DNA from 3 places in the Levilactobacillus suantsaii genome. Region 3 is predicted to be linked to each of the others. Evidence: riboswitches for the same ligand, from Rfam matches in the RefSeq annotation. Region 3 holds a riboswitch; each other region holds the start of a gene.
The links. A riboswitch is a leader RNA that binds a small molecule or an ion and turns the genes downstream of it on or off. The one in region 3 is predicted to bind thiamine pyrophosphate.
Positions count from the first base shown of each region.

Region 1: another riboswitch for thiamine pyrophosphate. It lies ahead of H3M12_RS03195 (cytosine permease); the one in region 3 lies ahead of H3M12_RS00210 (ECF transporter S component).
Region 2: another riboswitch for thiamine pyrophosphate. It lies ahead of thiM (hydroxyethylthiazole kinase); the one in region 3 lies ahead of H3M12_RS00210 (ECF transporter S component).

Region 1 is NZ_CP059603.1:675,433-680,386, forward strand. Features, by position in the region: gene H3M12_RS03180 (multidrug effflux MFS transporter) at 1-63, shown strand, start outside; gene H3M12_RS03185 (RNA-guided endonuclease InsQ/TnpB family protein) at 243-1,409, shown strand; partial or broken gene H3M12_RS03190 (YaaA family protein) at 1,589-1,966, opposite strand; gene H3M12_RS12835 (hypothetical protein) at 2,024-2,176, opposite strand; gene H3M12_RS03195 (cytosine permease) at 2,203-3,081, opposite strand; TPP riboswitch at 3,147-3,247, opposite strand; gene H3M12_RS03200 (2,3-butanediol dehydrogenase) at 3,324-4,394, opposite strand; gene H3M12_RS03205 (YhgE/Pip domain-containing protein) at 4,608-4,954, opposite strand, start outside.
Region 2 is NZ_CP059603.1:280,772-285,725, reverse strand. Features, by position in the region: gene rlmD (23S rRNA (uracil(1939)-C(5))-methyltransferase RlmD) at 1-1,400, opposite strand, end outside; gene H3M12_RS01365 (oxidoreductase) at 1,583-2,419, shown strand; TPP riboswitch at 2,466-2,570, shown strand; gene thiM (hydroxyethylthiazole kinase) at 2,681-3,469, shown strand; gene thiD (bifunctional hydroxymethylpyrimidine kinase/phosphomethylpyrimidine kinase) at 3,493-4,308, shown strand; gene thiE (thiamine phosphate synthase) at 4,308-4,954, shown strand, end outside.
Region 3 is NZ_CP059603.1:41,037-45,990, reverse strand. Features, by position in the region: gene H3M12_RS00220 (energy-coupling factor transporter transmembrane component T family protein) at 42-695, opposite strand; gene H3M12_RS00215 (ABC transporter ATP-binding protein) at 692-2,101, opposite strand; gene H3M12_RS00210 (ECF transporter S component) at 2,120-2,686, opposite strand; TPP riboswitch at 2,769-2,861, opposite strand; gene H3M12_RS00205 (D-alanyl-D-alanine carboxypeptidase family protein) at 3,276-4,445, shown strand; gene H3M12_RS00200 (HAD-IIB family hydrolase) at 4,640-4,954, shown strand, end outside.

The sequences.
Region 1 (4,954 bases), 630 kb from region 3:
ATGCTCTTCGTTTGTCACGTTGGCGCTTACGGGCTGACGCGCTTCCAGCGTCATCATACTTAATGCTGAAAATAGAAGCCAGCATCGCAATCATGGCGACGCTGGCTTTTTTATAATGATTGGGCGAGAAAACACGCCTTTTTAAAGACGTGATGAATCGCCCTTTGTTTTGCATATTGGTATATGCCAATGCCGTAAACGGTGTATAATAAGTGCATTAAGACCAGCAAGGTGGTGAAAACATGCTCAAAGGGGTTAAACTACGCTTATACCCAACTCAGACACAAGCCAAGCAACTATGGCAATTATTCGGCAATGGCCGTTTTGTTTGGAATCAAATGTTAGCAATGGCCAAATCCCGCTATCAAAACAACCCTAGTAGTCAATTTGTTAATGAGTACGGCATGAACAATTTACTTAAACAACTCAAAAAAGAATACCCGTTTCTAAAAGCCAGTGACGCGACTAGCTTACAGATAGTTAACCACAACTTAGCCCAGTCTTTCTCCAGGCTATTTAAACATCAAGGCGGTCAGCCTCGTTTCAAGTCGCGCCGTTCCACTAAAAAATCCTACACGGGGCGGTTTTCAGCTAGTGCTAAGGTGGTGATTGCCAAACGGCGAGTTAAATTACCCAAACTTGGGAGCATCAAAACGAGCAAGACAGGTGCACTGGCCGTTGGAAAATTCAAACGCTACACCATCAGTTTGGATCCAACCGGTAAATATTACCTTAGCTTACAGATTGAGTGTCCGGATCCCGAACCATTCACTAAGACTAATTTAGTTGTGGGAATTGATATGGGGGTGGCTGACTTGGCAATCACCTCTGACGGTGATAAATATGACAAGTTCCAAGCCCTGTGGGAGACTTATCAGGCCACAGCTTGGCAACGTAAATACAACCGGCGCAAATATAAGGCGACGATTAACGTTCGCCAGTGGAACCACAATAAAGCCCATCTAACCGATATGGTGATTAATGACTACCAAAACTGGCAACGTGCTAGGAAAACCAAGGCACGCTACCAACAGAAACTGGCCAATAAACGCAAAGATTATTTACACAAGATAACCACTGACTTGGTTAAAAAATACGATGTAATTGTGATTGAAGATTTGAAAACCAAAAATCTAATGCACAATCACCACCTAGCTAAGTCAATTGCCAACGCTAGTTGGTCCCAATTCAGATACACGCTTGAATATAAGTGTCAACGATATGGAAAACAGTTAATCACGGTCAAGCCTAATTATACGAGTCAGCAGTGTTCCCACTGTGGCTTTCAAAGTGGCCGTAAACCACTAGAGATTCGCGAATGGACTTGTCCGCGCTGTGGAACCCAGCATGATCGAGATGTTAACGCGGCAGTTAACATCTTAAACAAAGGGCTGAAAAATGCCGGATAAAAGCCGTTAGGTTAGGAACTAGCCTTGGTAAAATAGTTAAGTTCTGTGAGTTAGGTACTTGGGATACCACCGTAAAATCCTAAACACTACTTAACGTTCCCAGAAGCTCGTTACTTTAGTGACGAGTAGTTCACTTTGACTTAAGTCCGTTCAATAAAGACCAAATCGTTGGCCGTCGACCGGTACGGCACGATGCCATCGAAGGGACGCAACACACCATAAAAAGCTGACAAGAGCCGCAGATGGACTTGTACATAGGCCAATGCCGGCACCGTGAATAGATCCGGCGCCATCGCTTGGTATTGCAGACTGCTATAGGCCATCACGGCGGGGGTCTGGTTCTGGTTCTGGGTCAATTCTAAACGCTGTAACCAGTCGTAATTGGTCCGGGCCAACTTGTCGCTACACCGCCACATTTGGTGCGCTTCCGCGTAGGTCAACTCGCGCAAACGCCGTAAAATTTGGTTGGTTTGGGCCAAGTATTGTGGTTGCCCCTGAACGGCAAAGTCGTCCGGGGCCACCTGCATCTTCTTGGCGGGGGCAATGATGATTTTCATATAACGGTCTCCTTTGCCCCTAGATTACCACAGTTTACCTCGTCACATCGGTACAATTCAGTCCTTAGTAGCCGGTGTCATCAGCGGGTGCAGCTTGGTGAAGTGCCCGGTCACCAACACCCCGATGCCCAGAATAATCAGCAATAGTAGCGTAGTCCCGCCGATAAAATCGAGACGCTGGAGCCACGAGTACGCCAGCGTACCGACCACCCACCAGGCAAAGTTCCAGCCTAAGGCTAACCGCCGATGCCCCAGAGGTTCACGTGGCCAAACGCCAACAGGTTATTCAGATTGGTGGCCGCCGAATACGCGTCCATGAACGTGGTCGTGACCGTTGAAAAAACAATGATGACGAGCGCCACTAAGCCCCAGTTTGACTGGGCCAGCACCTGCGTGAAATCCGCTTGGCCGGTCAACGTGACCGTCAATAGTCCGATGATAAACATCGCAAGGCTCCCACAGAAGTACCCGCCGACACTGGCCAAACTGGCCCGTAATGGCTGGTCACTCTGGCGCGTATAGTCGCCAATCAAAGGCAACCACGACAAAGCCATAGTCACGTTGAGTTCCACGGCGCCACCAAAGCTTAAGTTGCCCTCCGTCAACGCGTGCACGTGGCCCTGCCAGACGATGCCGCCCATCATCAGTAGCATTCCCACGGCCAGCAAGATAACCACCACGTTATTGATACGAAACAGCCATTGATGGTCCAGCAACAACCAGATGCCAATCAGAACCGCCACGATACTGGCCATGACTACCGGCGAACGAAAGTGCAACAAGTGTTGAGCAATCCCGTCCATGGCCAGTTGCGCGTTAACGATCATCACCGCCGTCCAGCCCACCAGTTGCAAGGCGTTGAGTAGCGAAAACAACCGCACGCCCCAGGGCCCAAAGACCTGGCCGGTCACCCCAATCGCGGTTTGGTGTTGGCGCGCCGATAAATAGGCGGCCGGCAAAAGAAACAGGCCCCCGCCAATCAAATGTCCCAGGATAATTGCGGCTAGACCTTGCGACCATCCCAGCGGCGCTATCAACGTGCCTGTCACGATTTCCGCAATCGAGATGGCCGCTCCTAACCACAGTAAAAACTGATTTCTTAACCGAATCGTCATCGTCCAAAACTCCCTTGACCCGAAAAAACGTCCCCCGTTAAGCCGGAACTTAACGAAGGGACGCTTTTTAATGACCGACACTTTCCTTCGCGAGTCTTAACTCAACAGGTTCAAAGGGATCGGACCACGTCCATCTCAGCCAGCATTGGCACCCCTAGTGTTTTTTCGATTTAAATTTAAGTTCAGCATACCGCTAAATTAGTGGGCCAGCAAGTTTCCTCCTGTGGGTGACCGCCAGTTGCCTACATGGTCGGCGAAATCAAAATTTTGACTTGTGATTTATCGGTCGCCAAGGTCTTCACACCATCTTCAATGGCCCGGGACAACGGAATCTTCTTCGTGATGATCTTTTTGAAGGTTTCGGCGTGCTCGTTAATTAACCGCATGACCGCAGGATAATCGTTGTTGTAGCCTAACGTCGTTAAGATATCCAGGCCTTGCATGATTAAACGGTTCGTCACGTCGACCGAGATCTTTTGACTGAAGAGGGCAATCAACATGACCCTACCACCCTTCTTGGCCACTCGGATGGCGGTGTCAAAGGTCGTTTGGATACCAGCCGCATCGTAAACCAAATCTACGCCACCGGGAGTACCCTGCTTGATTTGCTCAACCACGTCCCCGTGGCTAGAATCCAAGACGTCTGTCAGGCCTAAGTCCCGGGCTTTTTGTAGCCGTTCCGGGGAGACATCCGTAATATAGACCTTAGTTGCCCCAGCAAGTCTTGCCAACGTTGCCGTTAACAAGCCGATAGGACCGGCCCCCATGACGGCGACCGTTTGCCCGACCCGCAGTTGACTCTTCTTGATGGCTTCGTAGGCCACCGTCGTTGGTTCGGTCACGGCACCCAGTTCATAACTCATGCCAGCTGGCATCTTGTGGGCGAAGAAGTCGCGGACGTTGGCGTACTCGGCGTACCCCCCGTCGGCCGAAAAGCCAAGGAAGTTACTGCTGCCATCGTCCCCAATGGCATTTTCGCAAAGGTTGTATCGCCCGGCCCGGCAATTGTCACAGTGACCACACGCAATCAACGGTTCAACGGCGACGCTGTCACCAACCTGCAAGTCAGTCACATTTTGGCCGACCTTGACGACTTCACCGGCGAACTCGTGGCCCATGATGATGGGGAGCGACTGGCCACTGATGGGGTGCTTGACCGTGGGTAACGTCAGCCCTTCCGTATACTCGTGTAAGTCACTGCCACAAATCCCACAGTATTTGACCTTGAGTTGAACCTCATCGTCCTTCGGGTCCGCAATCGTCACGTCTTCTAACCGGGCGTCCTTGGCGCCATAAATTCTAACTGCTTTCATGTTGGTGTCCTCCTTATTTTTTATTAGCACTTACTTAAAGTAAAAGTGCTTTCTTTGATGATGTCAAACATTCTCACAACCCGCACTCCGAACTCAAACCCAATCGATTCCCGCCATAACGCGTCTGCATACCACCTCACTCATCACAAAAATTGAGCCATCTCCAAGAGAGGACCCAATCATTGCCACAAGTTGATCATTCAATGAGCACAATTACTCTTTTTGCCGAATCAGGTGGGCCGCTAAGCGACTTCGGGTGGCACTCACAGCTGCGGCATCATTAAAGTCAATCCGCTTGAGCCGCGCATACCGGCGGGCGTAGAACAGCCAGGTCAGGCCCGTAAAGACCATTAAGAAGAGGATTAACATCCCGATATCCGGCCAAGCCGAATCGCCAATCATCAGCGTTTGCCGTAATCCCGCAACCCCGTAAGACATGGGCAAGAAGGGATGAATGGCCTGGAAGAAGTGACTGGTCAATGGCAACGGGTAGGTCCCCGCCGATGCGCCCAGTTGTAGGACCAACAGCACCATGCTAAAGAACGCCCCGGCTTTGCCTA
Region 2 (4,954 bases), 240 kb from region 3:
GTCTGGGGCATCATGTCGACGGACTGGATGTAATCGACCCGGTAATCTTCGGTCAAGGTGACCAAATCTTTAGCCAACGTTGATGGGTTACAGGAGATGTAGACCAGCTTTTTTGGGTGAACGGCCAAGATGGTGTCCATCAGGGTGTCAGCTAAACCGGTGCGCGGCGGGTCGACCACGATAGCGTCCGGGCGAAAGCCGGCGACGGCCCATTGGGGCAACAGGTCTTCGGCGGTGCCCACACTGTAGTGGGCGTTGGTGATGCCGTTGGCCTGCGCGTTTGCTTCGGCATCGGCGACGGCTTCGGGGATGACGTCCATCCCGCGGACTTCAGCGGCGGTGTCGGCCAGTGTCAACCCGATAGTCCCGACCCCGGAGTAGGCATCGACCAGCGTTTGGCCCGGCTGTAAGTCCAGGGCATTTTTCGCTTGGTCGTAGAGGACTTCGGTCTGGGCCGGGTTCAACTGGAGAAAGGCTCGCGCGGAGAGCTTGAAAGCTAGGCCGCCGAGTTTTTCGGTGATGGTAGTCTCGCCGGCTAAGTGGCGGGTCTCGTCACCCCAGATGAGCGAGGTCTTGCCCGGGTTGATGTTTTGCATCACCGAGGTGACTTGTGGCAACTCGTCGGCGATCCGCAACAACAGTTGGTGCTTGTGTGGCAACTTTTGTGAGTTGGTGATGACCGTCAGTTGCACGTCGTCGGTGTTGGCGGCTGCGCGGACCACCAGCGTTTTGACGATCCCGGAGTTGTGGTCCTCGTCGTAGATTGGGACTTCGAGGTCCTGGAGCATCTGGACCACGGCGCGCATCACGGTCATGGTGACGGGCATCTGGACCGAACAGGTCGGCAGGTCCACTAAGTCGTGACTACGTTCGGCGTAGAGACCGGCCTGGACCGTGCCGTCAGCCGTTTGCCGGACTTGGAATTGAGCCTTGTTGCGGTACTCGTAGGGGTGATCCATCCCGAGTGTCGGCCGGACGTCGTAGTCCTTGAAGCCGCGGGGCTGGTAGCGTTCTAGCGACTGGATGACGATGTCGCGTTTGAATTGGAGTTGTTGCGGGTAAGCTAAGTGTTCCAGCTCGAAGCCCCCGACCGTGTCGGCGTAGCTATCGCGCGGGGTGACCCGGTGCGGACTGGCCTTACGGATGCGGTGGACCTTGGCGCGCAGGTAGCGGTGGGCCACGCTGGTGACCTCGACCACGGCCTCTTCACCAGTCAAGGCGCCGGGCACGAAGACCGCCATGCGCTTGTAGTAGCCGATGCCTTCGCCGTTGATGCCCATGCGCTTGATGGTCAACGGAAAGCGTTGGCCTTCTGTGACCTCGACCTGGGGCGTGTTGCGGTGGTCGGCCCGGTGCCGGTCGTTGCGCCGGCGATTTTGGTGCGGTTGATAATTTTTCATGTTTTCTCCTATATAGTTGTGTCTAAGAACCATTCAATCTGGACCATTATACCAAAGTTTGCCCCGCGGTGGGGTTTCCCGCTTGGTCCCGCGCAAAAAGTTCGCCCAAATGCGGCCGCTTTCATGGCGAAGCGCCGCGCTTTTCGGTACAATTGAAGTATCTCAAAAAGGGGGCTTGGCTTATGCATCATCGAAAAGTAGCGCTGGTCACCGGGGCGTCCTCGGGGATTGGCAACGCCATCGCGCGGGGCTTACACCGCAACGGGGTCACCGTTTACGCTGGCGCGCGGCGGGTAGACCGGATGAACGACCTTGACGACTTGGGCATCACCACGTTGTCACTCGACGTCACCGATACCGACAGCGTGGACCAGACGGTCAACCGCATCGTCGGGGAGACCGGGCGCATCGATATCCTGGTCAATAACGCCGGGTTTGGCTTACTGGGCGCGTTAGAAGACGTCCCACTAGAACAAGCTAAAGGGCAGTTTGACGTCAATTTATTCGGGGCGGCGCGGCTGATTCGCTCGGTCCTGCCGATGATGCGTCAACAGCACAGCGGCCGGATCATCAACATCACGTCCGTGGACGGCAAGGTCGCCCAACCCCTGGCCAGTTGGTACGTGGCCTCGAAGTTTGCCTTGGAGGGTCTCTCGGACACCTTACGTTTCGAACTGAGCCCCCACGGCATCCAGGTGGTGGTCGTCGAACCTGGCAGTATCCAGTCCGCTTGGGCCGACATCGCCGCGGGTCACTTGCACGAGCTGTCGGGCACTGGGCCTTACGCCCAATCGGCCAGCACCGGGGAAGCCATCTTGAGAGCCGCTAAACGCTTCGCCAGTGAACCCCAGGTGATTGCTCGGCTAGTCGACCGCGCGGCGTTGGCCCGGCGGCCGAAGACCCGTTATCACGCCGGGGCCGGCAGTCAGATCTTATGGGCGCGGCGCCTGTTGTCCGAAAAAGCCATGGATCAGATCTGGCGCTGGACTGGTGCAGCCGCTAAACGGATCATGCAATAATCTAAGAACCGTTGACGTCTCACGTCAACCTGTTATGCTTAAAGATAACTAACACTAGGAGTGCCCCTTGGGGCTGAGATGCGGGAATGCCCGCGATTCCTTTGAACCTGTCGAGACCATGCTTGCGGAGGGAACGTGTTTGATGGCGAAGCCACCCGTTCACTTGCTGTGAAGGGGGGGCTTTTGCGTTTGATTGGGACTGACGCGAAGCGTGGTCATGGCGGGGCACGTTAGCACTACTATTTTGGGGGTCCTTTACTCATGAAACTGAGCTTATTAAACGATTTACGGCAACAAAATCCCATCGTGTTCAACATCTCGAACTTCGTGACGGTCCAAGACGTCGCCAACGGCATCAACGCTATCGGTGCGTCACCGATCATGTCCGAAGAGGTGGCCGAGGCTGACGAGATGGTCCAACTGGCTCAAGCGGTCTGCTTGAACCTGGGGGCCTTCACCGAACCACAGATCAAGCACATCAAGGTCACCGGCCAACTGGCCAATAAGTACCACAAACCATTGGTCATCGACCCGGTCGCGGTGGGGGCCGTGGCTTATCGGGCCAAGGTGGCCGAAGACCTATTGACGGCCTTTCAACCAGACGTCATCCGGGGCAATGCCGGTGAGATTGCGGCCTTAGCCGGGGTCGACTGGCAGGCCAAGGGCATCGACGCCGGTAGCGGCAGTGGCAATCTGGTCAGCATCGCGCAGTCCTGTGCCATCAAGCGGCGCTGTACCGTCATCTTGTCCGGGCCGACCGACGTCATCACTGACGGCAAGCGGACCGTGCAGGTCTTGAACGGCACGCCGTTGTTCCAGACCCACGTGGGCTCCGGCGACATGCTGTCGAGTATCGTGGCGGCCTTTTGCGCCGTGGACCCCGACTACTTCGAAGCGGCCCAGACGGCGTGCCTGGTCTTTGCGGGCATCGGTCAACGCGTGGCCCAAAGTGACCCGCAGATGGGGTCCGGGACCTTTATTATTAAATTAATGGACGCCTTACAACAAACCACCGTCGCCCAGTTGGAAGAACTGGCGGCGTACGACTAAGGCGGAAAGAAGGACGAGTAATCATGGCAAACGAATTTCCCCAGACCTTGACGATCGCGGGGACCGATAGTGGTGGCGGGGCCGGCGTGATGGCCGACCTCAAGACCATGCAGGAACGGCAGGTGTTCGGCACGGCGGTGGTCGTGGCCGTCACCGCGCAAAACACGCTGGGCGTGCAAGACTTCATGGCACTGCCGCAGAAATTGATCGACGAACAGTTCGCCTCGTTAGCCGCGGACCTTAAAATCAGCGCCTGCAAGACGGGGATGCTGGCCGATGCGGCCCACGTGCACGGCGTGGTCGAGAACCTCAAGCGCTACGACTTTGGACCGCTCACGGTCGACCCGGTGATGATTGCCAAGGGCGGCGCGGCACTTTTGGCCGACGACGCGGTAGCCACGGTGCGTGACGATCTGGTGCCGTTAGCCGATGTCTTGACGCCCAACCTGCCAGAAGCCAAACGCTTGACGGGCTTGCCACTTGATGATAAAGAAGAGATGGAGGCCGCCGCGGTGGAGCTGCAGAACCTGGGCGCGAAGAACGTGGTCATCAAAGGGGGCCACGAAGCCACGCCCGACCAGGCCAGCGACTTCGTGTTGCTCGCCGACGGCCGGTCGTTTTGGCTGAGTGCGCCGCGAGTCGATACCGTGCGCACCCATGGTACCGGCGACACCTTGTCGTCGTGTATCACGGCCGAACTGGCCAAGGGTGCCGATTTCGAATCGGCCATCCGGTTGGCCAAGGACTACGTGACCGCCGCCATTGCCCACCCGATTGCGGTCGGGCACGGTCACGGACCGTTGAACCATTGGGCTTATAATCAAGGAGGGACGATCTAATGTCAGTAACGTTTGAGCCCGGCTTGCTCCGGGCGTACTTTGTAGCCGGCAGTCAAGACATACCGGGCCGCGACTTGCGGCAGGTGCTCGCAACCATGCTGGATGCCGGGATCACGGCTTTTCAGTTCCGCGATAAGGACGGCAGTACCTTGTCCACGGTGGAACGCTGTACCTTAGGTGGCGATTTGCGCGACCAGTGCCGGGAGGCCAACGTGCCGTTCATCGTCGACGATGACGTGGATTTAGCCTTGGCGTTGAACGCCGACGGGATTCACGTGGGCCAAAGCGACCAGCGGATTCAAGAAGTCTTGGAAGCCGTCAAGGACCGGCAGATTTTCGTGGGCCTGTCCTGCTCGACGGCCGAAGAGGTCGAGGCGGCTAACCAGATCGACGGGATCGCTTATCTGGGCAGCGGGCCTATCAACCCGACCGTTTCCAAGGCCGATGCCGACCCGGTCATCGGTACTTCGGGCCTGGCCCACCTGGTCGAACTCTCGCGGGTGCCCGTTGTCGCCATCGGCGGCGTCACCGTGGCATCACTGCCGGCGATTGCGGCAACTGGCGCGGCCGGTGCGGCGGTCATCACCATGCTGACCCGTCACGACCACCCGCAAGCAGCCGTCGACGCTATGCGCACGGCGTTTGC
Region 3 (4,954 bases):
GCCTGGCGTCGTGACCCGCCCAATCTCAGAATGCCCTTCGTTTAGGGTAAGCCGATAAAGAGACCAATCTGAACTAAAAGCAGACTAGCGCCGAAGATGACCCAGTCCCGGGTTCGTAACGGGACGTTGATGGCGTAGGTCCGTGGGGCCCACTCGACGAATCCATGGGACATCATGGCACTGGCTAGTTGGTCCGACCAGTTCATGGCGGTCAAGATGACTTTGAAGTATAACTGTGGTGACCAGAAGTGCAGGACTTGGCCGCGCATCATGGCGGCCGCGTGCACCGTAGCGACTTCGGCTTTGATTTTAGGGAATAGGTTGAACGCTGCAAGGAACCCGTAGGCAAATTTAGCGGGCAACTTGGCGTTTTGTTCCAGCGATCGGGTCAGTTCGAGGGGCACCGTGGTCTGGGTAAAGGTGGCGCCTAGGTAGACGTATACGAACATCCGGGTGAACAGTACGATTAAGAAGTGTGGGGTGGCGTTTCCCCGTAACATCAGTGACCAAATCAATGCGCTGGCGAAGAAGAGCGGGACCACGGTCAGCCATACCAGGGTCCGGATGTGGATGCGGTTCAGTCCTAAAATCACTAGGCTGATCACGATGAGGGCGACGTTGACGGTCCAGACCTGCGTGAATGAGATCTCCAATGCAATCAGTACCACTAAGGCCAATTTTAAACTGGGATTCATGCCGTCACCCCCTGATAGGTCAATTGTTGATGGGCCAGGTCTAAGTGGTAATCAACGTACGGACTAAGACCGCCCAATTGATGACTGATGATGATTAGTGTGAGGTCGAGGTCCCGTTGCGTTGTGGTCAATAACGTTAGAGCTGCCTGAATCGAGTTGAGATCGAGGCCCTTGAAGGGTTCGTCCAGTAAGAGGACCTCGGGGGCCATCATCAGCATGCACAGGAGCTGCAACTTTTTTTGCTGGCCGCTACTCAACGAATAAATGATTTGCTCATCGCGCCCACTCAAGTCGAGTTGGGCGAGGGCGGCTTGAATCCGGTCCGGCGTGAAGTAGGTCGCGTTACCGTAACGTTGCGATAAGGCCAGTTCTTCGGCGACCGTGACGTTTAAAAACTGGGCCGTCGCAGATTGGAACATCAGACTGACGTGCCGGGCGTAGGTCCGCCGTCGAATTCGCTGGATATCGCGCCCCTGGTAGGTGATGGTGCCTTGATAGCGGCCCAAACGAACCAGCGAGCGGAAAAACGTCGACTTGCCACTGCCGTTAGGCCCGGTGATCAGTGTGGTCTTGTGAGTCAATAATGGTAAGTCCTCCGGTAAAATCAACGTGCGGTCGTTTTGGCTGAGACCAAACCCTTTGGCTTCAAAACAACTCTTATCTTGGGCCGTGGGCAATTGGACGTGCGTGAGTTGTAATCTTTCTGGTGTGAAGGCGGCTAAGCGCGCCTGGGTAGCCGCGACTGACAAGGTGGTGACTTGACCGGCGTGTAACACAGTCAGGTGGTCGATCCACTGGGCGTAGCCACTCAAATCATGATCGGCCAAAATAATGGTCTTGCCCTGGTCGCGACATAACTTGACCAGCCGGTCCAATAACGTTTGGCGGGTCGCTGGGTCAATACTAGCGAAGGGCTCGTCGAGTAAGATGACGTCGCTGTCCATCGCGACGATGATGGCTAAGGCGACCTTTTGCTGTTCCCCACCGGAGAGTTGCATCAAATTCCGGTCACGCAAGTCGGTGATGCCCACGAAAGCCAGGGCTGCATCGATTTTACCTGGCATAGCGGCCGGGGAGACTTGCTGGTTTTCTAAGGCAAAGCGTAACTCGTTTGTAACGGTGTCCATGGTGAACTGCGTGCTGGGCTCTTGAAAGAGCAACGCCACGGTCTGCGAGCGCTGCTGCGGTGATTGCGCCGCGAGCGGTTGGCCGTTGAAAGTCAACGTGGCGCCCGTGGGTAGCGGCGTCAAGCCCGCGATGAGTCGCAGTAAGGTCGTCTTGCCGCTACCCGAAGGCCCGGTCAAAAGGGAAAAACGGCCGCCTAAAAAGGTGGCCGTTAAGTCCTTCAACACAGGATCTTGGTGGTCGGGTGCGTAAGTGAGATGTTCAATGTTAACGGTAGCCAAACAAAATCCCTCCAGTGTTTAAGCGCGAATGCGTGGAGATAAAACGTGGGCGCGACCTAAGAGGTTGGTGATCAACTTCGTTAAGACGCCGCCAAAGATGAAGACGGACACGAACCGGGTCAGCAACAAGAGCATCATGAAGCCGAATTGATACTTGTTGTATCCACTCCGGAAGAAGTCCCAGCCGAAGGTCACTAACGTGGTGGTCAACGCGCTGAGAACCAGGGTCATCCAGTTATAGCGTTTGTAACCGGTGAACGCAAACCCTAATTCGGCACCGACCCCTTGGACGATACCGGAGATCAAGGTACTGGCACCCCACATACCGCCAAGAAACATTTCAACGATGGACCCCAGTAATTCACCTAACGTGGCGGCACCGGCAATGCGGATGATGAAGCCTGCCAGGGGACCAGCCATGCACCACAGCCCCAAAAGCATATCGTTAGCCATGGGCTGCAGACCGAAGGGGGCTAAAGCGGCGGCTAGAACCGTGTAGACAGGACCGGTGACCCAGAAAATGACCCCCATAAAGATAGCGAGAATGGTGACAAGAATGATATCGCGAACGTGCCATTGTTTCATGTAAAACTCCTCCTCATTTTACCCTTAGGGTCCCCAAAAAATGGGAAGAGCCCCCACTAAATTGATAGTGGGGGCCAAGTTTGCTTGAGTCATTCACCGTCCCTTCGCTGGAATTGTCCAGAGCAGGTTCAATGGGTTTGTTCTCAGCCGAATATGGGCACCCCGCGGATTCAAATTACTATCTAGCGTAACGAGTTTTGAAGAAAAATGCAACCGCTAACGAAAACAATCGTACCTAAGGTTTGACCTATTCAGACGTGCAACCGTGTGGCTGAAAAACAGTGAGGCCCCACAAATGGTCTAGAACAAGTATGGCCTAGACCAGTTTGACGTTAAGGTACTGAATTAGCTTGGGGTTAGATGATTATGGGTAGCACCAATTGAAAACAAGCGACTACTGGCTGGGAATGCTGGTCTCTCGCACTTAGTCATTTGGTCAATTCTAGGATTTATAACCGTAAAGGAGGAGATTGCAACCAAGTTACGGGGCCAACAAGTAGGTTACAGTTTTATCAGAGACAGATTATGACGTGATAAACGTGTTAACTTTGAGTTGGAGTTTGACAGAATTTGGGAAGGAATTCAGCACATGACAATTAGTAAACTAAAATTAAGTACGCTGGCCATTATGGCGACTGTGAGTCTGGGGCTTGGGGTAACGACGACCCAGCCCGCCCACGCGGCGACGTATCGGACGGTCTCGTCGAAATCGCTGACCAAGACGGCTTATCACAAAAAGAGTACCAAGGGGGCCATTTATAATTATGGCCATTCCAAGAAAGTTGCGAACTTGAAGACCTATCCGAATACGACTTGGTACGCAACCAAGCAAGAAACTTGGAAACATAGTAATTCTAAGGGAATCTACTTAAAGGTCAGCAATAAATCCGGTTCCGTTAAGGGCTGGATTTGGCATGGCTATCTAAAGAAGGGGAAAGCACCGTTTGGCTTGAAGTACGCCAGGGGCGCCGTGGCCATGGATACCAGCACCGGGAAGGTCGTTTGGTCCAAGGCGGCCAACACGGCCCGGCCGATTGCCTCCGTCTCCAAGTTAATGACCTTGTATCTGACCCTTAAGAAAGTCCACACTAAGTCGGCGAAGTGGACCGACGTGGTCAAGACCAACAGTAAAGGTCTGATTGCGATGGGCAACGATGCGGCGTGTGGCGGCTTCCGGTTCAAGTCTGGGCACAAGTACACGGTCAAGGAACTCTATTACGCCGCCTACCTGGATTCATCGAACAACGCGGCCATCGCTTTAGGGAAGTGGGTCTCCGGAAGTAACGGCAAGTTCATCAAGAAGATGAACGCTCAGGCCAAGTCCTGGAACTTGAAACACGCGAGCTTCGTCTCCGCGTCTGGCTTGGAAAATAGTGACTTGAAAGTCTTTGGCTATAACTATGGGTCGGCCAACGCCAACAAGGTTTCCCCCAAGGATGTCGCGTTGATTGCGCGGCACCTGATCAAGGATTACCCGCGGGTCGTCAAGGACGGTAAAATCGGCTCGAAGAAGGTCGACGGTCAGTCGTTGTATAACTACAACAACCTCTTGCCCGGCCGGACTTACTACCAGAAGTCGTTGAACGTCGACGGTTTGAAGACTGGGTACACGCCGCTGGCTGGTTACTGCTTCGTTGGTACTGGTCAGAAGAAAGGCAAGCACCGGGTCATCACCGTGGTCCTGCACGACATCAACGAATTTACCGAGACTCGCTCGTTGATGAACCACGCCAACAAGGCTAGCAGCATGAGTGACTAATTCGTTTTTACTTTGTAAAGCTTAACCCTTAACCTAAAAGTGTTCGGTGACCGGAATCCGTTGGGGTTCCCGTTATCCGGACACTTTTTTGCTTGTTAGGTCGCCGTTTGCCCGAGACTTGGTCGTTGCGCGAACAGGCGGAAGTCGGTATGCTAAACCTACTTTGATTAGCGGATAGGGGTTGGCAAAAAGACATGTTACCACGACTTATTGCAACGGATTTAGACGGGACCTTCTTGGACCCCCAAGGGCATTACGACCACCAACAGTTTGCCCATATTTTGGCTCAGTTACACCAGCGCGGTAGCCGGTTCGTGATTGCGACGGGGGACCCGCTAGACCACGCTCAGGCGTTGTTTCGGGACCTACCGGAAGCGGCGTCGTTGACCTACGTAGTCGAAGACGGCGCTTTAATCGTTACAGGAACCGGCGCAATCGTCCAGAAACGCGCGTTGCCCTCCGACTTGGTCGTATCGGCCGTGACGTGGTTGGAAACGGCCCCCGTCATG